Regions from separate parts of the Enterobacter sp. HK169 genome, predicted to be linked through region 2. Evidence: predicted binding sites of a transcription regulator. Region 2 holds the regulator's gene; each other region holds the start of a gene.

Region 1 (7,178 bases), 1.7 Mb from region 2:
GCAGCGGAGGTGGAATAATCCCTTTACCGACCTGCAGCGCAGCGTGCTCCAGGTCGACCAGCGGTCGGTTCTGTATACGGATAAATAGCCACGCGCCGCCTATCGCCAGCAGCATAATCGCCAGGGTGTAGCGGAACAGCGGCGAGAAGTCGCCCTGATGGATTTCGGTCAGCGGAACGCGCACCCAGATATTGGGTGACAGCCAGGTTTTCAGCCAGACGACGGGCGAGCTTTTGTTGACCTCAACGCGCACTTCCGTTGGGCCGCCCAGCTGCTGCGCCATCTGCTGGCTGAGGAATTCGTAGTGCTGCGCCCAGCGCAGGCCAGCGTCTTCCGCCGCTTCGTTGGAGTAGAGCGAAATGCCCAGCTCACGGTAGATTTCACGGCGAAACGCCGGGGGAACGACGAGCTGCGTGCCGTCCTCCAGCTGCAGTTTGTCGGTCATCAGCATACGGACTTCGTAGGCCAGGACCTTATTAAACTGCTGGAGGCTCGGCAGGATCGCAAAGTTCAGCACCACCAGATAGGTCGTCACCAGGCTGACGAACAGCAGGGTGACGATCAGCAACAGGGTGCGGGCAAACGAGCTACGCGGCGAGAAGCGCATTCGCCTCATGCTTTAGAGCCGTCCGGGACGAACACGTAGCCCAGACCCCATACGGTCTGAATATAACGAGGATGCGCAGGATCTTCTTCCACCATGCGGCGCAGGCGGGAGATCTGCACGTCAATGGAGCGTTCCATTGCGGAGTATTCGCGACCGCGCGCTAGGTTCATCAGCTTGTCGCGGGAAAGCGGTTCACGCGGGTGGCTGACCAGCGCTTTCAGGACCGCAAACTCGCCGCTGGTGAGCGGCATTGGCTCGTCTTCACGGAACATCTCGCGCGTGCCGAGGTTCAGCTTGAACTTGCCGAAGGCAATGACGGCTTCTTCCTGAGACGGTGCCCCAGGCAGTTCGTTCGCCTGACGGCGGAGAACAGCGCGAATACGCGCCAGCAGTTCACGCGGGTTAAACGGTTTTGGAATGTAGTCATCCGCGCCGATTTCGAGGCCGACGATACGGTCAACTTCCTCACCCTTCGCCGTCACCATGATGATCGGCATCGGGTTGCTCTGGCTGCGCAGACGGCGGCAAATAGAAAGCCCGTCTTCGCCAGGCAGCATCAGGTCGAGAACCATCAGGTGGAAAGATTCACGGGTCAGCAGACGGTCCATCTGCTCAGCGTTCGCGACGCTACGAACCTGGAAGCCCTGCTCGGTCAGATAACGCTCCAGCAGCGCGCGCAGGCGCATGTCGTCATCCACGACCAGAATTTTGTAGTTCTCTTGCATTGTGTGTACTCCCAAAGGTTCGGATAGTCTTTGTAACAGCGTATTCTAAAAAAGTGCACGTATTCGACCAGTTAATTCTGGTATAAATTCTAGTCGAAATTGTTACAAAGCATATTTAACAGCAGCTTATCTGCTCATTTCATCACATAAATCATTATTAATCCTGTCTGTTACACTGTGCGGTACGTATTGTGCGCAAGACAGTTAACCGGCAGGCAGCAAAGGCTTTACCATGAAAACGCCCCTGATCACCCGCGAAGGGTACGAAAAGCTCAAAAAAGAGATGGATTACCTCTGGCGCGAAGAGCGTCCTGAAGTAACCAAAAAGGTGACCTGGGCGGCAAGCCTGGGCGATCGCAGCGAAAACGCTGACTACCAGTACAACAAAAAGCGGCTGCGCGAAATTGACCGCCGGGTTCGCTATCTGACGAAGTGCCTCGAGAATCTCAAAATTGTCGATTACTCCCCGCAACAGGAGGGCAAAGTGTTCTTCGGCGCGTGGGTGGAGATTGAAAACGACGATGGCGACACTCTGCGTTTTCGCATTGTCGGCTACGATGAAATTTTTGGTCGTAAGGACTACATCTCCATCGACTCCCCGATGGCTCGCGCGCTGCTGAAAAAGGAAGTGGGCGATCTGGCCGTCGTTCAGACTCCAGCCGGTGAAGCCAGCTGGTTCGTCAATGAGATCGTCTACGTAAAATAGTCCGAGAGCGCCCTCCCCGGCTGGCATTTTGCCGTGTCAGCCCGTATAACTATCCCCTGATTTTTCGACTCAACAGATGATAAAGCCATGATGAAAGATTCGCTCTGCCGCATTATTGCGGGTGATATTCAGGCCAGAGCCGAACAGGTAGAAGCTGCCGTTCGCCTGCTTGATGAAGGGAACACCGTGCCGTTTATTGCACGCTATCGTAAGGAAGTCACCGGCGGTCTGGATGACACGCAGCTGCGTAACCTGGAGACCCGTCTGGGCTATCTGCGCGAGCTGGAAGAACGTCGTCAGGCGATCCTCAAATCCATCGGCGAACAGGGCAAGCTGACCAGCGAGCTTGAAAGCGCCATTAACGGTACCCTGAGCAAAACCGAACTCGAAGATCTCTATCTGCCGTACAAACCGAAGCGCCGCACGCGCGGGCAGATTGCGATTGAAGCGGGTCTTGAGCCGCTGGCCGACCTGCTGTGGAACGAGCCGTCCCACGATCCGGAAACTGAAGCTGCCAAATTTATCGACGCCGACAAAGGCGTAGCGGACACCAAGGCCGCCCTTGACGGCGCACGCTACATTCTGATGGAGCGCTTCGCCGAAGACGCCGCCCTGCTCGCTAAAGTGCGCGATTACCTGTGGAAGAATGCCCACATCGTCTCTACCGTCGTCGCGGGTAAAGAGGAAGAAGGCGCGAAATTCCGCGACTACTTCGATCACCACGAACCGATCTCTACCGCCCCTTCACACCGCGCGCTGGCGATGTTCCGCGGCCGCAACGAAGGCGTGCTCCAGCTCTCCCTGAACGCCGACCCGCAGTTTGACGAGCCGCCGAAAGAGAGCCACTGCGAGCAGATCATTATCGACCATCTCGGCCTGCGCCTGAACAACGCCCCGGCGGACAGCTGGCGCAAAGGCGTAGTGAGCTGGACCTGGCGCATCAAGGTGCTGATGCACCTCGAAACCGAGCTGATGGGCACCGTGCGCGAGCGCGCCGAAGACGAAGCGATTAACGTCTTCGCCCGTAACCTGCACGACCTGCTGATGGCCGCCCCTGCAGGCCTGCGCGCGACTATGGGTCTCGATCCGGGTCTGCGTACCGGCGTGAAGGTCGCTGTGGTTGACGGCACCGGCAAGCTGGTGGCGACCGATACCATCTATCCGCACACCGGCCAGGCAGCGAAAGCGGCCGTCGTGGTAGCGGCGCTGTGCGAAAAATACAACGTGGAGCTGGTTGCCATCGGCAACGGTACGGCCTCACGCGAAACCGAGCGTTTCTACCTCGACGTGCAGAAGCAGTTCCCGAAAGTGACGGCACAGAAAGTGATCGTCAGCGAAGCGGGGGCATCCGTCTATTCCGCGTCCGAGCTGGCGGCCCAGGAGTTCCCGGACCTGGACGTTTCCCTGCGCGGTGCGGTTTCTATCGCACGCCGCCTGCAGGATCCGCTGGCGGAGCTGGTGAAGATCGACCCGAAATCCATCGGCGTGGGCCAGTATCAGCACGACGTGAGCCAGACTCAGCTGGCGCGCAAGCTGGATGCGGTGGTGGAAGACTGCGTAAACGCCGTCGGCGTTGACCTGAACACCGCTTCCGTTCCCCTGCTGACCCGTGTGGCGGGCTTAACCCGCATGATGGCGCAGAACATCGTCGCCTGGCGTGATGAGAACGGCCAGTTCCAGAACCGTCAGCAGCTGCTGAAGGTGAGCCGTCTGGGGCCAAAAGCCTTTGAGCAGTGTGCGGGCTTCCTGCGCATCAACCACGGCGATAACCCGCTGGATGCCTCCACCGTTCACCCGGAAGCGTACCCGGTTGTGGAGCGCATTCTGGCCGCCACCCAGCAGGCGCTGAAAGATCTTATGGGTGACAGCAGCGCCCTGCGCAACCTGAAAGCCGTTGATTTCACCGACGACAAATTTGGTGTCCCCACCGTCACCGACATCATCAAAGAGCTGGAAAAGCCGGGCCGCGATCCGCGCCCTGAGTTCAAAACGGCGACCTTTGCTGACGGCGTGGAAACCATGAACGACCTGCTGCCCGGCATGGTGCTGGAAGGCGCGGTGACCAACGTCACTAACTTTGGCGCGTTTGTGGATATCGGCGTGCATCAGGACGGTCTGGTGCATATCTCTTCCCTTGCCGACAAGTTCGTTGAAGACCCGCACACCGTGGTCAAAGCGGGCGACATCGTGAAGGTGAAAGTGCTGGAAGTCGATCTGCAGCGCAAGCGTATCGCGCTGACCATGCGTCTGGACGAGCAGCCGGGCGACACCAGCGCGCGCCGCGGCGGCAATGGCGGTGGCCGCGAGCAGCAGCGCCCGGCCGCAAAAGCGGCAAAACCGCGCGGACGTGATGCTCACCCTGCAGGCAACAGCGCGATGATGGATGCGCTGGCGGCAGCGATGGGTAAGAAACGCTAAGGTTGCAATGCCCCTCACCCTAACCCTCTTCCCAAAGGGGAGAGGGGATCGCACGGTGCGGTCTTTCCCCCTCGTCCTCATGGGTGGGGGGAATAAAATCATATCGAAATATATGAAACCGATTGCATAGCCATATTTAAACCACGAATTATCACCCCGTTAACAAATACTCCCCTTTTTGTTTTCCAGGCAATTCAGCAAATATTGAGCCAGGTCAAACAGGCCGTAAATTAATACCGTAAACAACATTCCGTCACAGTTTTAATATTGCTGATAAAAACTATTCTCATTATCATCCCATAGTAGATAATTTAACCTTTCGTGGAATCAGGCGTTATGCAATTCACTCCAGACAGTGCATGGAAGATTACCGGTTTTACCCGCGAAATTAGCCCGGCCTATCGGCAAAAGCTGCTGTCGCTGGGCATGCTGCCCGGCTCGTCATTCCAGGTCGTGCGCGTGGCGCCGCTGGGCGATCCGGTTCATATCGAAACCCGCCGCGTGAATCTGGTGCTGCGTAAGAAAGACCTCGCGTTAATAGAAGTCGAAGCCTTATCCCGATAACAAGCCAGCGGTTTCAGTGAGTCTAAAAAAATGAAAAAGTTAACTATTGGCTTAATTGGCAATCCTAATTCCGGCAAGACTACGCTTTTTAACCAGCTAACCGGAGCCCGCCAGCGCGTGGGCAACTGGGCGGGCGTGACGGTTGAGCGTAAAGAGGGCCAGTTCACGACAACGGACAACCAGGTGACGCTGGTTGACCTTCCCGGCACCTACTCCTTAACCACCATTTCGTCGCAAACCTCGCTCGATGAGCAGATTGCCTGCCACTATATTCTTGGCGGCGACGCGGACCTGCTGATCAACGTGGTCGACGCATCCAATCTCGAACGTAACCTTTATCTGACGCTGCAGCTGCTGGAGCTGGGCATCCCCTGCATCGTGGCGCTCAACATGCTCGACATTGCGGAGAAACAAAAGCTTCGTATCGACGTCGATGCCCTCTCCGCGCGCCTGGGTTGCCCGGTCGTTCCGCTGGTCTCGACGCGCGCTCGCGGTATTGATGCGCTGAAGCTGGCCATTGACCGTCACCAGGGAAATCATGACATTGAGCTGGTGCATTACGCGCAGCCTCTCCTGCGCGAAGCCAATGTGCTGGCGCAGGAGATGGACAAAAGCATGCCTGCGAAACAGCGCCTGTGGCTTGGCCTGCAGATGCTGGAAGGGGATATCTACAGCCGCGCTTACGCCGGGCATGCGGCTGATAAGCTGGACGCGACGGTGGCCCGTCTTAGCGACGAGCTGGACGACCCGGCGCTGCACATCGCCGACGCGCGTTACCAGGCCATCGCCTCGATTTGCGACGTTGTCAGTAACGCGCTGACGGCAGAGCCCAGCCGCTTTACGGCAGCGGTGGATAAGGTCGTGCTTAACCGCTTCCTCGGTTTGCCCATCTTCCTGCTGGTGATGTACGTGATGTTCCTGCTCGCCATTAACATCGGCGGCGCCCTCCAGCCTATTTTCGACGCCGGTTCCGTCGCGGTCTTCGTTCACGGAATTCAGTGGGTGGGTTACACTCTGCACTTCCCTGAATGGTTAACCATCTTCCTCGCACAGGGGATCGGCGGCGGTATCAACACCGTTCTGCCTCTGGTGCCGCAGATCGGCATGATGTATCTGTTCCTCTCGTTCCTGGAAGATTCCGGCTACATGGCGCGCGCCGCGTTCGTGATGGATCGTCTGATGCAGGCGCTGGGTCTGCCAGGTAAATCCTTCGTCCCGCTGATTGTCGGCTTCGGCTGTAACGTACCGTCGGTGATGGGCGCACGCACCCTGGATGCGCCGCGTGAACGTCTGATGACCATCATGATGGCGCCGTTTATGTCCTGCGGTGCCCGTCTGGCCATCTTTGCGGTCTTTGCCGCAGCCTTCTTTGGTCAGCAGGGCGCGCTGGCGGTCTTTTCGCTGTACGTGCTGGGCATCGTGATGGCGATCCTCACCGGTCTGATGCTGAAGCACACCATTATGCGCGGTGAAGCGTCGCCGTTTGTGATGGAGCTGCCGGTGTATCACGTGCCGCATCTGAAAAGCCTGGCGATCCAGACCTGGCAGCGCCTGAAGGGCTTTGTGCTGCGCGCCGGTAAGGTGATTGTCATCGTCAGCATTTTCCTGAGCGCGCTGAACAGCTTCACCCTCAGCGGGCAGGCGGCAGATAACATCAACGACTCTGCCCTCGCCTCCGTCAGCCGCATCATCACGCCGGTCTTCAAACCGATTGGCGTGCATGAGGATAACTGGCAGGCGACCGTCGGGCTGTTCACCGGCGCGATGGCGAAAGAGGTGGTTGTCGGCACCCTGAACACGCTTTACACCGCAGAGAACATTCAGGAACAGGAATTTAATCCGGCAGAGTTTCATCTCGGTCATGAACTGCTGGGTGCCGTAGAGGAAACCTGGCAGAGCCTGAAAGACACCTTCAGCCTGAGCGTGCTGGCGAACCCTATTGAGGCCAGCAAAGGCGACGGCGAAATGGCAACAGGTGCCATGGGCGTGATGGGCGAGAAATTTGGCAGCGCGTCCGCGGCCTACAGCTACCTCATCTTTGTTCTGCTCTACATTCCGTGCATCTCCGTGATGGGGGCGATTGCCCGCGAGTCCAGCCGCGGCTGGATGGGCTTCTCAATCCTGTGGGGGTTAAACATTGCGTACTCGCTGTCGACGC
Region 2 (7,178 bases):
TGGATAACCTGGGCGTGCTGGCGCGCGATCTGGTTACCGACCACGATATTTTACAGGTCGATATGCGCAATCATGGTCTTTCCGGGCGTTCCGACGAGATGACCTACGCGGCGATGGCGCAGGATCTGCTGGATACGCTGGATGCCCACGACCTGCAAAAGGTGACCCTCATCGGGCATTCAATGGGTGGCAAAGCGGTGATGGCCCTGACGGCACTGGCCCCGGACCGTATTAGCGGCCTGGTGGTGATTGACGTCGCGCCCGTGGATTATGACGTCCGCCGTCACGACGAGATTTTTGCCGCCATTAATGCGGTCACAAAAGCGGGTGTCGCGACGCGCCAACAGGCGGCTGCCGTCATGCGTGAGCATCTTGATGAAGAAGGCGTCGTGCAGTTCCTGCTGAAGTCGTTTGTTGACGGCCAATGGCGTTTTAACGTGCCGGTACTCTGGGAGCAGTACAATAACATCGTGGGCTGGGAAACCGTCCCGGCCTGGCCACACCCTACCCTCTTTATTCGCGGTGGAAACTCGCCTTACGTTACCGACGCGTACCGCGACACGCTGCTGACCCAATTCCCGCAGGCTCGCGCCCACGTGATTGCCGGTGCCGGGCACTGGGTGCATGCGGAAAAACCGGATGCTGTACTGCGCGCCATTCGCCGCTATCTCACTGATACTGCAAATTGATTAAAAAGAAAGCGACTGGAAGGCTGCGGGCTTCCAGTCGTTGGCGTGCCGTTTTTGGTGATGTATGATGGCGCGCTTATCGCCCGGGCATTAGCAGGGCGGCGTGTTTCCCCCGAAGTCTCAGAATCATGGCCAAAGAACAAACGGACCGTACGACACTAGATCTGTTCGCGAATGAGCGTCGCCCGGGACGACCCAAGACGAATCCGCTTTCGCGCGATGAACAGCTGCGTATCAATAAACGCAACCAGCTTAAACGCGATAAAAATCGTGGGCTTAAGCGTGTCGAACTGAAGCTTAACGCCGACGCCGTCGACGCGCTGAACGAGCTGGCTGACGCCCGAAATATCAGCCGCAGCGAGCTCATTGAAGAGATGTTGCTCGTCCAGCTTGAGACGTTACGCAGCCAGGCATAAGTCTGAAAATCCCCTTTCTCACCCTTTTCATGTAGCACAGAGTGCAGTCCTGCGCGATAGCTGTTTCCGCAGGGTTGCCAGTTCTGCTATTATTGCCCTTATCCGTGGCCGAATTGCGCCACCATACTATTAAGTTTCAAGAGGTTATTTTACTCATGGCAATCATCGGCATTTTCTTTGGCAGTGATACCGGCAATACCGAAAATATCGCAAAAAACATTCAAAAACAGCTCGGTAAAGACGTTGCTGATGTGCATGACATCGCCAAGAGCAGCAAAGAAGATCTGGAAGGCTATGACATTCTGCTGCTGGGTATCCCAACCTGGTACTACGGTGAAGCCCAGTGCGACTGGGATGATTTCTTCCCGACGCTGGAAGAAGTGGACTTCAACGGTAAGCTGGTCGCCCTGTTTGGCTGTGGCGATCAGGAAGACTACGCCGAATACTTCTGTGACGCGCTGGGCACCATCCGCGATATCATTGAGCCGAACGGCGCGGTTATCGTAGGCCACTGGCCGACCGCCGGTTACCACTTCGAAGCGTCTAAAGGCCTGGCCGATGACGATCATTTCGTAGGCCTGGCCATCGACGAAGACCGTCAGCCAGAACTGACCGCAGAGCGCGTTGAGAAGTGGGTGAAGCAGATCCGTGAAGAACTGCACCTGGATGATATTCTGAACGCCTGATTTTATCGCGGCGCAACTGCGGTTGCGCCCATGCTCCAGGTCAAACCGATTAAATTAATCGCTACAATCTTTTAACTTTTTCGCCCAGACCTGTACAATGTCTCCCTGATAAAACGTGGTTTTCCATTGAGCAAGTTTGTTGGTGATACCACGTTTTTATAAGCATATTTTGCCTGAGACTTGCAGTTTTCATTTAGCCATGGCAGTTCTATAATGAGACGCATTATCCCGGGTGCATTTTCTGTCACTTCCTACAGAAGTGAATCGTTTAGCAACAGGACAGATTCCGCATGACTGACAACAATACCGCATTAAAGAAGGCTGGCCTGAAAGTTACGCTTCCTCGGTTAAAAATCCTTGAAGTGCTTCAGGGTCCAGACAATCACCATGTCAGTGCGGAAGACCTTTATAAACGTCTTATCGACATGGGTGAAGAGATTGGGCTGGCTACCGTCTATCGCGTGCTGAACCAGTTTGATGACGCGGGCATTGTTACCCGTCATAATTTCGAAGGCGGTAAATCTGTTTTCGAACTGACCCAGCAGCAGCACCACGATCACCTGATCTGCCTCGATTGCGGCAAGGTCATTGAATTCAGCGATGATTCCATCGAAGCGCGCCAGCGTGAAATCGCGGCGCGTCATGGCATCCGCCTGACGAACCACAGCCTGTACCTTTACGGTCACTGCGCTGAAGGCGATTGCCGCGAAGACGATCACGCGCACGACGCGAAATAATAAGATTCATACTCTGAGCCAGCCGCAAGGTTGGCTTTTTTTTTGCCTGGAAAAAGCCCGGTGGCGCTGCGCTTACCGGACCTACGGGCTATGACACCTTTGTAGGCCCGGTAAGCGCAGCGCCACCGGGCGTAAAGCAACTTATTTATTGTTGTTGCGTATCTCGTTCCAGATCTTATCGCAACGCTTCTCCACTTCCTGATCGTTACCGGTTTTACGCGCCTGAATGCAGGCCTGATAATCCATCACGCGGACGTTTTCCTGCGTCGCGAACTGCTCATGCGCTTTCTCTTTCTTCAGCACGTTCAGCACGCTCTGACAGGCCTGAATTTTCTCCGGCGATCCTTCCGCAGTATTTATGCAGGCGCTATACGCTTCCTTCAGACGGGAGTCCTCTTTCGGCGCCTGATTCTGAGCACACGCCGCCAGCCCTGAAGCCAGCAACGCGACGATTACGATTTTTTTCATCATGTGCATTCTCCATACCGGCGGGACTCAGCCCGCCGGTGCGTTTATCAGAAGATGGTGAATGGGGCAATAACCATGAATTTCACGTCACGCTCATCCTGGAAGATGTTGCCGTAACCGCCCGCATAGCTCGGGATATCGGAGTGGTTGTCATACTGGGTGAAGTGCAGTTTGAACATCGTGCCTTTCGCACGGCCATCCTGCAGGGTATAGATAGCATCGAGGCTGTAGGAAGACTCTTTCAGGCGATAGTTGGGATCGTAGTATGCGTCCGGCGTGGCCATATCGGCAGGTTTTGCGTCCCAGGCGTAAGCGTAAGAAGCGCCCACCGCCCAGCCAGGCAGGTTCCAGTTTTTCAGGTCATACATTGCGCCGAAGAAGACCGCTTTCTCGCCGTCGGCGTTGAAGTCTGAGCGGTTATCCCACCAGATATCAAGACGACCGTTGGAGGAGGCGTAGGTCGGGGTCATACGCTGCAGGAAGTAGCCCTGCTGCCCTTCCGCCTTCACCCATGTGCCTTCCAGACGCAAATCAACCTGACCGACCTTGTAGCCGAAGGTTAACGCCTGTAGCCACGCGGTGCCGTCATAAATGTCGTTGACGCCACCGTTGCTGACTTTGTCGCGCGTACCGTAGAACTGGTAGCTGGTGCTCAGCGGGCTACCCGCGACATCGAATTTATAGCTGGCCTTAGCAAAGTACTGATCGACATAGCCCTGTGCCTGACCAAATGCCGCTTCCAGCACCAGATCGTTTTTGAAGTCGTACTTCGCGCCCAGCGAGTGCAGGTAATCGACTTTGGTTTTTTTATCGTTCTGGTAGAACTTGTCCATTTCGATGTGCCACGGTGCTTTGTACTCGTTGGTCCACATATAGGAGAAGCTCAACGCACCCGCATCACCGTAGTCAAAGTTCGCCCCGGCTTCGGCACCCTGATAGGTACCCGGCATAAAGCTCCAGTGCGGTGCTAACAGAGTCTGGCCAGTTGGCTGAATATAACCACCGCGCGCCCAGACCGGACCGTATTTAAATTTTGCAGCGGCTTTGTAAAGGCTAATGCCGCTCTTATCCCCGGACCAGTCTTCTTTATAGGCTTTGTTGCTGGAGGAGAAGGCAATTTCGTTCGGGTGGGCGCTGTCGCCGTTTTCCGCCATTTCAATCGCGGTAAACGCAGCAATATCCAGACCGAACATATCCGCGGCATAGCCTGACTGGAAGTCCAGGTTGGCGTTCCAGGTGGAGTGAGAAAGGTTGGTTTTGTATTTGTCTTCGGTGACGTCTTTACGGTCACGTTCACGCTGCCAGTAATAAATACCGCCCGTGAGGGTAGAATCATCGATGAAGCCCGCCGCTTTCGCCTCTGGTGTCACCACCAGACCCGACATTGCTGTCACACCGGCAATAGCCAGCGCCAGCGCACTACGTTTGCCACTGAACGTACGCATAGATTATTCCTCTTTGACGAATTAAAACGCCTGAAGCGGCGTAAATAAAAAAGACCAAATGGTCAGGGGTAGTTTTAAATACCCTCGAATTAACTACCGTCTTTAGGTTATTTTTCGCGACGCGAATTATCAATGCTTTTTAGCGGACAAAAGTCAGGACTATGACGAAGTGCACATAATTGGTAGCGCTTTGTAACATTTGTGAGGAGGCGAGGAATGGCGGGGGATTATCAGGTATTTCAGTGGCTAGACGTGAGAATTCTTTCCTTTTTTATAACCTTTTTAATTTCCGCAATAATACAAACTTTTTTTTGAAAAATAAGTAGCACCTCATTGACCTGATATTTTTATCACGCCTTTTTAGGCCCTGTCTTAATCCCCTGATCGTTAAATAAAAAAACGCCGCATAGTGCGGCGTTTGTCTCTCATTGACCAGAGCAGCAATATTATTCGCCGATCTTCGTCCAGGTATCACGCAGGCCTACGGTACGGTTAAATACCGGTTTTTCCGCCGTGCTGTAACGGCTGTCCAGGCAGAAGTAACCTTCACGTTCGAACTGGAACGCTTTGCCCGCTTCAGCGGCTTTCAGAGAAGGCTCCGCATAACCCTGCTTGATTACCAGAGATTCCGGGTTGATGGTCGCCAGGAAATCTTCCGCTGCACCTGGGTTAGGCACGCTGAACAGACGATCGTACAGACGGATTTCTACCGGCAGCGCGTGGGAAGCGCTCACCCAGTGAATCACGCCTTTCACCTTGCGGCCATCCGCCGGATCTTTGCTCAGCGTTTCAGCGTCATAAGAACAGAAGATGGTGGTGATATTCCCTTCAGCATCTTTCTCTACGCGCTCGGCTTTGATGACGTAGGCATTACGCAGACGCACTTCTTTACCCAGCACCAGACGCTTGTACTGCTTGTTGGCTTCTTCGCGGAAGTCAGCGCGGTCAATCCAGATGTCACCGCTGAACGGCACGTCACGGCTACCCATTTCCGGTTTGTTCGGATGGTTAGGCATGGAGACCAGCTCGCTTTCACCCTGCGGATAGTTTTCGATAACCAGCTTCACCGGGTCGATAACGGCCATCGCGCGCGGGGCGTTTTCGTTGAGATCTTCGCGAATGCAGGATTCAAGGGAGGCCATCTCTATGGTGTTGTCCTGCTTGGTCACGCCGATGCGTTTGCAGAACTCACGAATAGAGGCGGCAGTGTAACCACGACGGCGCAGACCAGAGATGGTTGGCATACGTGGGTCATCCCAGCCTTCAACGTGCTTGTCGGTCACCAGCAGGTTCAGCTTACGCTTGGACATCACGGTGTATTCCAGATTCAGACGAGAGAACTCGTACTGGCGCGGATGTACAGGAATGGTGATGTTGTCCAGAACCCAGTCGTACAGACGACGGTTGTCCTGAAACTCCAGCGTACACAGGGAGTGCGTAATGCCTTCCAGCGCATCGCTGATGCAGTGAGTAAAGTCGTACATCGGGTAGATGCACCACTTGTTGCCGGTCTGATGGTGTTCCGCGAACTTGATGCGGTACAGCACCGGATCGCGCATCACGATGAACGGAGACGCCATGTCGATTTTGGCACGCAGGCACGCTTTGCCTTCTTCGAAGCCACCGGCACGCATTTTTTCAAACAGCGCAAGGTTCTCTTCCACGCTGCGATCGCGGAACGGGCTGTTTTTGCCCGGGGCGGTCAGCGTACCGCGATATTCACGGATTTCATCAGCAGACAGTTCGTCAACATACGCCAGACCCTTGTTGATCAGTTCAACCGCGTAGGCGTACAGCTGATCAAAATAGTCAGAGGAGTAGCAGATATCGCCAGACCAGTTGAAGCCCAGCCATTGCACGTCATTCTTGATGGACTCAACGTATTCGATGTCTTCTTTTACTGGATTGGTGTCATCGAAACGCAGGTTGCACTGTCCCTGGTAGTCTTGTGCAATGCCAAAGTTCAGGCAGATGGACTTCGCATGCCCGATATGCAGGTAGCCGTTCGGCTCCGGCGGGAAACGGGTATGAACTGTGGTGTGCTTACCACTGGCCAGATCTTCATCGATGATCTGACGAATAAAGTTACTCGGGCGGGCTTCTGCCTCACTCATCGTGGATTCCTCAAAGCGTAAACAACGTATAACGGCATATGATCTTATAAGCCGGACGTAGTGACAACCCTTAAAACGTCTCTGAAGAAAATAATGGGGGCGTTTGCTGCAAAAAAAAGCGGCGGAGGATATCCCCCGCCGCTTAAGGCATGACTCTACTCAGGAGCGATTACTTGCCTTTAATCTCATACAGCGGTGTTTGACCCGCAACAACCTGACCTTTCGCCTGAATGACCAGGCCACTGAAGTCATCGATGTTGCTGCAAACGACCGGGCTTATCATGGAGCGCGCGTTGGCGTTCAGGAAGTCCAGATCCATTTCCAGAATCGGCTGCCCGGCCACCACTTCAGCGCCCTCTTCCACCAGGCGAGTAAAGCCCTGACCGTTCAGCGCAACGGTATCGATACCCATGTGGACAACGATCTCCGCGCCATTTTCGGTTTCGAGGCAGAACGCGTGGTTGGTGTTGAAGATTTTCACAATGGTACCGGCCGCCGGAGACACAACGGTTTTGTCCGTTGGTTTCACCGCCACACCGTCACCAACCGCTTTGCTGGCGAAGGCTTCGTCAGGCACCTGCTCAATCGCAACGACTTCACCGGTTACCGGCGAAACCAGCGCG
Region 3 (7,178 bases), 1.4 Mb from region 2:
TCGACGGCACCGGCTGCCCGCCCTCGACGCAGGCGGCCTGAATTTCGGCGCTCATGTGCGCCGGGTTGATAAAGCGGTCATCGTTCGGGTTGATCAGGAACGTACAGGCCTTCAGCTTCTCGGTTTCGGCGATAAGCGCGGGCAGGTCGGTAATGTTTTGCTCTTTCAGCACCCGCTGGAGCAGCCACAGCCCCATGATGTTTTTCAGTACGCGGTAGCGGCCTTCGGCACCGCCTTCGTTGGTAATATTTGCCGCCATCGCGGCATCGCTGGCGTACGGGGTTTTGCTCTCAAAGCCCATCAGCGACCAGGTGCCGGACGAGAGGTAAGCCGCGTCTTTGCTTGCAAGTGGGGACGCTATTACCGCGCTGGCGGTATCGTGGCTGGCGACGGCAACGACAGGGATTGCGTTCCCCTGGGGGCAAATCCAGTGACCGATCACGTTACCCGGGTGGGTTGGCGTGCCGAACCAGGAAGGCGAGGCCCCCGTCCAGGCCAGCAGATGTTCGTCCCAGCTATCCGAGTTGATGTTGACCAGCTGCGTGGTGGTGGCGTTGGTATATTCCCAGTTCATGTTGCCGGTCAGGCGATAGCTCAGGTAGTCCGGGATCAGCAGCGCATGGGCCACGTCCGCGACCAGCTCCGGCTGTTGCTCGACCAAAGCACGCAGCTGATAAAGCGTGTTAAACGGCAGAAACTGAATGCCGCTGCGCCCGTAGATGTTGTCCTTGCCAAGCTGGGCGATAGCGTTCGCCATCAGGCCGTCGGTGCGGCTGTCGCGATAAGAAACCGGCAAGCCGACGCGCTCGCCATGGCTATCAAGCAGAACGAAGTCTACGCCCCAGGTATCAATGCCGATGCTGTCGATGCGAATGCCGTCGTTGCAGACGTTGTTCAGTCCGGTACGGATCTCCGCCTCCAGGGCATCGATATCCCAGGTATCAAAACCGTCCTGCTTTTGCAGGCAGTTGGCGAAACGGTGCATTTCGCGAAGCGAAAGCGCGTGCTGCTCACGGTCCCAGCTCGCGAGCATTACGCGGCCGCTGGATGCGCCTAAATCGACAGCCACACAATGGCGAAAAGTCATGGTCGGGTCCTTTCTTAAGTCATTAGCGGTGAGTGTAAAAAAGGGAAGAAAAAGTCACCTTCTCACCACTGACAGGCCAAATCTCGCGCTGGCAAGAAAGCAAAGGTGAATGTGAGGGCGTTCACAGTTTCCAGCAGTGACGGGATGCTCAGGCAGTGTGACGCTGAGCGCATTTCCCGATCTTTCCCCCTGTTTCTTGAAAAATGGACAGCTTTTGCGAGGTTTACTGCCAAAAATTGAAGGTGAGTGTGGGAGGCCTTAATTACTATTTTGAGAACATTTTTCATTGGTGGGGGCCGTTATGACCGTACTGCACTGCGTGGATTTTTTTCCTTCAGGAGGTTCGCCTGTCGCGATTGAGCCACGGCTTCCTCAGGCTGCGTTCCCGGAGCATCATCATGATTTTCACGAAATTGTGATTGTTGAGCGCGGGACGGGTATTCATGTTTTCAATGGCCAGCCTTATACCATCAGCGGCGGTACGGTGTGCTTCGTGCGCGACCACGACCGGCACCTGTATGAACATACCGACAACCTGTATCTGACGAATGTGCTTTACCGTTCCCCGGACGCGTTCCAGTTTCTTTCGGGGCTGAGCCAGCTGTTGCCCCAGGAGCAAGACGGACACTATCCGTCGCACTGGCGGGTGAATCAGTCCATCCTGCAGCAGGTGCGTCAGCTGGTGAGCCAGATGGAGAGAAGCGAGGACGGGCAGGAGACGCACGCCATTGCCACGCGCGAACTGCTGTTTATGCAGCTTCTGGTGCTGCTGCGCCGCAGCAGCCTGGTGGAAGGGCTGGAAGATAACAACGCGCGCCTGAACTATCTGATGGCCTGGCTGGAAGATCATTTTGCCGAGGATGTCTGCTGGGAAACCCTTGCGGATGATTTTTCCCTGTCGTTGCGGACCCTGCATCGCCAGCTTAAACAGCACACCGGACTGACGCCGCAACGCTACCTTAACCGTCTGCGCCTGATCAAAGCGCGTCATCTTTTACGTCATACCGACGATAGCGTCACTGATATTGCCTATTGCTGCGGTTTTGGCGACAGCAATCACTTTTCAACGCTATTTCGCCGGGAATTTAACTGGTCTCCGCGCGATATTCGCCAGGGAAAAGACGCGATGCTTCAGTAACGCGAGGGCAGTCACCGTTTTATTTCCGCAAAAAAGCTAATAGTGTCAGGTTATTCGGCGTAGAGGTCGTGGTGTGGCTGCTCAGTTAATTCTTCGCAAAGATGATTTTTTTGCCTCCGCGAGTCAGGCTGTCACGGTGGCCGATCGCTACCCGCAGGACGTCTTTGCCGAACATACCCACGAGTTTTGCGAGCTGGTGCTGGTTTGGCGCGGTAACGGCCTGCACATCCTCAACGACCGTCCCTACCGCATCACGCGCGGAGACCTGTTCTACATTCGCGCGGATGATAAACACTCCTACGCCTCGGTTAACGACCTGGTGCTGCAGAACGTTATTTACTGTCCGGACAGGCTCAAGCTTAACGTGGACTGGGCCGCGAGCATTCCGGGCTTTCTTGATGCTAAGGGTTCTCCGCACTGGCGCTTAAGCAGTAGCGGCATGGCTCAGGTACGGCAGGTTATTTCTCAACTGGAGCAGGAGAGCCAGAAGAACGACCCCGTTGCTAACCAGCTGGCGGAGTTGCTTTTCGCCCAGCTGGTGATGACGTTGAAGCGCCATCGTTACGCCACTGATAACCCCTCCGCCACAACGCAGGAAGCGCTGCTGGATAAGCTCATCACCCGGCTTGCGGGCAGCCTGAATAAAAACTTTGTACTGGAGAAATTCTGCGAGCAGGAACAGTGCAGCGAGCGCGCGTTGCGCCAGCATTTCCGCACCCTGACCGGGATGACGGTGAACCACTATCTGCGCCAGCTGCGCATCTGCCATGCACAATATCTCCTCCAGCATACGGAGTGGATGGTCAGTGATGTGGCGATGCGCTGCGGCTTTGAGGACAGTAACTACTTTTCAGTGGTGTTTAACCGCGAGGTGGGGATGACGCCGGTACAGTGGCGTCATCGCAGCCGAAAGGGGACGTAATCAGTTTGCCATGCCGAGGCCGACGATATTGGCAGCGATAATAATCACCACGCAGCCGAGGCTCAGTACGCCAACCGGACGACGTCCGGCGTTCGTCCACTCTTTCAGCACCAGCCCAACCAGCCCGCCGCAAAGTACGTAGAAACTCATGTGCAGCATCCAGCTTATATAGTCGTATTGCGCCGGAATGCTGGCGTGGCCCCAGGCGTAGAAGAAGAACTGCAAATACCACATCAGGCCGCCCAGAGCGGAGAGCAACACGTTGGTGATGATGAGCGATGTTGCCAGCGAGAAATCGGTTTTTACCGACAGGTTTTTTACTTTTGCCAGACGAATGAAGCAGAAGCCCAGGTTAACCATCGCGCCGCCACCCATAATCACGACATAGCTTGGTAGCGCAACGTACAGCGGATCGACGCCCAGCGCGGCAGCCGCTTCGTGCATCGGTTTGGCGGCGTTCATGGCGAACGACATGCCGGCCGAGAAAATGCCGCACATCACCGCCAGCAGCAGACCTTTCTTCAGGTTAAAATCTTCAGCTTTAATGCCCATCTTGCGTTCTTTCAACTGCCCCGCGCGCGTCACAATTCCTACGCCAATGACCGCCACCAGCACGCCCAGGAGCGTCATCCGCCCACCCTGAGTATTAATAAGCACGTCGAAATTGCCGTTGAGAATTGGCGTCATCAGGGTACCGACGATCAGCGTGATGCCAATCGCGATACCAATCCCCATCGACATGCCAAGATAACGCATGGTGAGGCCATAGTTGATGTTGCCGACGCCCCACATCGCGCCGAACAGGAACACCGGCAGCAGGGTGGCGGCGCTGAAGGAGGAGAAGTAGCCCCAGAAATCGGGCAGCAGCATGGCGCTAATGGTCCAGGGCAAAATCAGCCAGGACACGATACCGCCAACGGACCACATGGTTTCCCATGACCAGCCTCTCACTTTTTTAAACGGAGCATAGAAACAGGCTGCACTGGCAGCGCCTATCAAATGCCAGAAGATACCCATCGTAATCGCATGATTCATTTTTACACCCTCATCGTTTTTATCGTCAGTGGCTTCCCACCGACTTGAGGAGTGTAAAAATTAGGCGGTTTGGAGACCTTCAGAAGGTTGCCGCAGATGTGTTCTGGATGGCAATCAGCACGTTAACCGCGTGAGCAGACTCACAATTTCGCGATTAATCGAAAAACGAATAACCTTATAAAAACTACGGCATTGATAATCATTTTCAATATCATTTAATTAACTATAATGAACCAACTGCTTACGCGGCATTAACAGCTGTGCCGCCCGACAATAATGGAGAGGATTATGAGTTATACACTGCCATCCCTGCCGTATGCCTACGACGCACTGGAACCGCATTTCGACAAGCAGACGATGGAAATCCATCACACTAAACACCACCAGACCTATGTGAACAACGCGAACGCCGCGCTGGAAAGCCTGCCAGAGTTCGCTAACCTGTCTGCTGAAGAGCTGATCACCAAGCTGGACCAGCTGCCAGCGGACAAGAAAACCGTTCTGCGTAACAACGCTGGCGGCCACGCTAACCACAGCCTGTTCTGGAAAGGCCTGAAGACCGGTACCACCCTGCAGGGCGACCTGAAAGCGGCTATCGAGCGCGACTTCGGCTCCGTTGACAACTTCAAAGCGGAATTCGAAAAAGCCGCTGCAACCCGTTTCGGCTCTGGCTGGGCGTGGCTGGTTCTGAAAGGCGACAAGCTGGCGGTGGTTTCTACTGCTAACCAGGACTCCCCGCTGATGGGTGAAGCGATTTCTGGCGCATCCGGCTTCCCAATCCTGGGTCTGGACGTGTGGGAACACGCTTACTACCTGAAATTCCAGAACCGTCGTCCGGACTACATCAAAGCCTTCTGGGACGTGGTGAACTGGGACGAAGCAGCAGCGCGTTTCGCCGCTAAAAAATAAGGTTGCATTGACGCCTGTGAGAAGCGAGTCTTATGACTCGCTTTTTTTGTATCTGCGTAATGGAGGCAGCAATGCATTACCCGGTGAACGTGTTTACAGGCAAGGTAAGGGAGTACGACGGCAGCCGCCCGAGTGCCATCGCCAAAATTCAGGTCGACGGTGAGTTGACGTTAACCGACCTCGGGCTTGCGGGTGACGAGCAGGCCGAAAAGAAAATCCACGGCGGGCCCGATCGCGCGCTGTGCCACTACCCGCGTGAACACTATCAGCACTGGAAAACCGAGTTTCCCGAGCAGACGGACCTCTTTGTTGCTCCCGCGTTTGGCGAGAATCTCTCCACCGAAGGGCTCACCGAAAAGAACGTGTTTATCGGTGATATCTACCGCTGGGGCGATGCCCTGATTCAGGTGACGCAGCCACGCTCGCCGTGCTTCAAGCTCAACTACCACTTCGGTATTCAGGATATGTCGGCCCAGCTGCAAAAAGCGGGTAAAACCGGCTGGCTGTATCGCGTGGTGCTGGCTGGGCAGGTTTCAGCGGACGCGCCGCTTGAGCTGGCGTCGCGCCTGAGCGATGTGTCTGTTTATGACGCCTGCGCCATTGCCTGGCATATGCCGTTTGACGACGAACAGTATCACCGCCTGCTGTCGGCGGCGGGATTATCCATCAGCTGGACAAGAACGATGCAGAAGCGGCGTTTAAGCAGCAAGATCGAGGATAATTCGCGGAGATTGTGGGGGAAATAGTCCTCCGCAGAAAGTAGGCCGGGTAAGGCGAAGCCGCCACCCGGCACTAACAGCTACGAACGCTTATACAACGGCAGCCACAGCGTTAACCGTAGTCCACCCAGCGGGCTATCGTCGGCTTTCACCCAGCCGCGGTGCTGCTGCATGGCGGTTTCAACAATCGCCAGACCCAGTCCCGTGCCGCCCGATTCCCGGTCGCGCGCCTCATCGGTACGATAGAACGGACGGAAAATCTGCTCGCGGTCTTCCGGGCTCACGCCTGGGCCGTCATCATCGACAATGACGGTGATCCCGTCTTTATCCACCGAGAACGCCACCTCAATCTTCGTATGCGAGTAGCGAAGAGCGTTCCGCACGATGTTCTCCAGCGCGCTTTCCAGCGTGTTGGGGTTACCGTACAGCGGCCACGGGCCCGGCGGGAAGTTGACGGTAAAGGATTTACCCATCTGTTCCGCTTCGAACGCCGCGTTGTCCAGCACCTCGTGCCAGAGGTGATTCGCTTTCACCGTTTCGCTGACCAGCGCGTTTTTCTGCTGATTGCGCGACATGACCAGCAGGTCGTTGATCATGCTGTCCAGGCGGTGCGCTTCCGTTTCAATACGCTCCAGCTCTTTGCTCTCACCGCTGCGGCGGCGCAGCAGCGCGGTGCCAAGCTGCAAGCGCGTAAGCGGGGTACGCAGCTCGTGCGAGATATCCGACAGCAGACGTTGCTGTGCGGTCATCATGCGATCGAGAGCGCTCACCATCTGGTTAAAACTGGTTCCGGCGGCAAGGAACTCCTGCGGACCTGCTTCCAGTTCAGGGTGTTGTCGCAGGTTACCCTGCGCCACCTCATCGGCGGCATTCTTCAGTTTACGCGCCGGTTTTGCCAGGCTCCACGCCAGCCATAACAGCAGCGGTGAGCTGACCAGCATGGTGACAATCAGCAGCAGGAGAGGGCGGTCAAACAGCAGGTTGATAAAATCAGACTGGGAGTTGCTCGCCGGACGGATCAGATAGAGCTGATAATTATCCTCTCCGTCCCTGACGGAGAAAGGCCCTACCATCTCTACGCGGCCATATTTCTTCTTCTGGGGATGATCGGCATTATCCGCCTGGCCAATGAAGTTGCGGATAATCTGCATTTCATTGCGATCGGCCCCAATCACGCGGCCTTCGCTGGTCACCAGCAGCAGGCGTTGTCCGGGCGGCGCCCACTTGTCGATAGCGCGAAACAGCCTGCGCCACCACATTAAATCGTTTGGCGGATCGTTTGCCAGCTCGGCTTCCACGTGCTGCTCGATCATCACGCCCTGACGTTGCTCGCTGTCGAGAAGCTCCGTCATCTGGCGTGAGTCGAGT

Evidence for each region. The regulator Fur, encoded in region 2, represses iron uptake genes when iron is present. The targets are predictions, from matches to a motif close to ATAATAATGAGAACNACTATCAA.
Region 1: the regulator Fur is predicted to act here: its motif matches at 4,730-4,752, upstream of feoA (ferrous iron transporter A).
Region 3: the regulator Fur is predicted to act here: its motif matches at 4,375-4,397, upstream of sodA (superoxide dismutase [Mn]).

What each region holds. Positions count from the first base shown of each region.
Region 1 covers NZ_CP017087.1:2,581,834-2,589,011, forward strand. Annotated here, with positions in the region: gene envZ (two-component system sensor histidine kinase EnvZ) at 1-616, opposite strand, end outside; gene ompR (osmolarity response regulator transcription factor OmpR) at 613-1,332, opposite strand; gene greB (transcription elongation factor GreB) at 1,565-2,038, shown strand; gene EnteroDNA1_RS12355 (Tex family protein) at 2,126-4,456, shown strand; gene feoA (ferrous iron transporter A) at 4,793-5,020, shown strand; gene feoB (Fe(2+) transporter permease subunit FeoB) at 5,051-7,178, shown strand, end outside.
Region 2 covers NZ_CP017087.1:4,236,644-4,243,821, reverse strand. Annotated here, with positions in the region: gene ybfF (esterase) at 1-689, shown strand, start outside; gene ybfE (LexA regulated protein) at 818-1,105, shown strand; gene fldA (flavodoxin FldA) at 1,261-1,791, shown strand; gene fur (ferric iron uptake transcriptional regulator) at 2,082-2,528, shown strand; gene chiQ (ChiQ/YbfN family lipoprotein) at 2,670-2,996, opposite strand; gene chiP (chitoporin ChiP) at 3,044-4,441, opposite strand; gene glnS (glutamine--tRNA ligase) at 4,888-6,555, opposite strand; gene nagE (N-acetylglucosamine-specific PTS transporter subunit IIBC) at 6,725-7,178, opposite strand, start outside.
Region 3 covers NZ_CP017087.1:2,841,364-2,848,541, reverse strand. Annotated here, with positions in the region: gene rhaB (rhamnulokinase) at 1-1,087, opposite strand, end outside; gene rhaS (HTH-type transcriptional activator RhaS) at 1,389-2,225, shown strand; gene rhaR (HTH-type transcriptional activator RhaR) at 2,299-3,147, shown strand; gene rhaT (L-rhamnose/proton symporter RhaT) at 3,148-4,182, opposite strand; gene sodA (superoxide dismutase [Mn]) at 4,471-5,091, shown strand; gene yiiM (6-hydroxyaminopurine reductase) at 5,163-5,837, shown strand; gene cpxA (envelope stress sensor histidine kinase CpxA) at 5,891-7,178, opposite strand, start outside.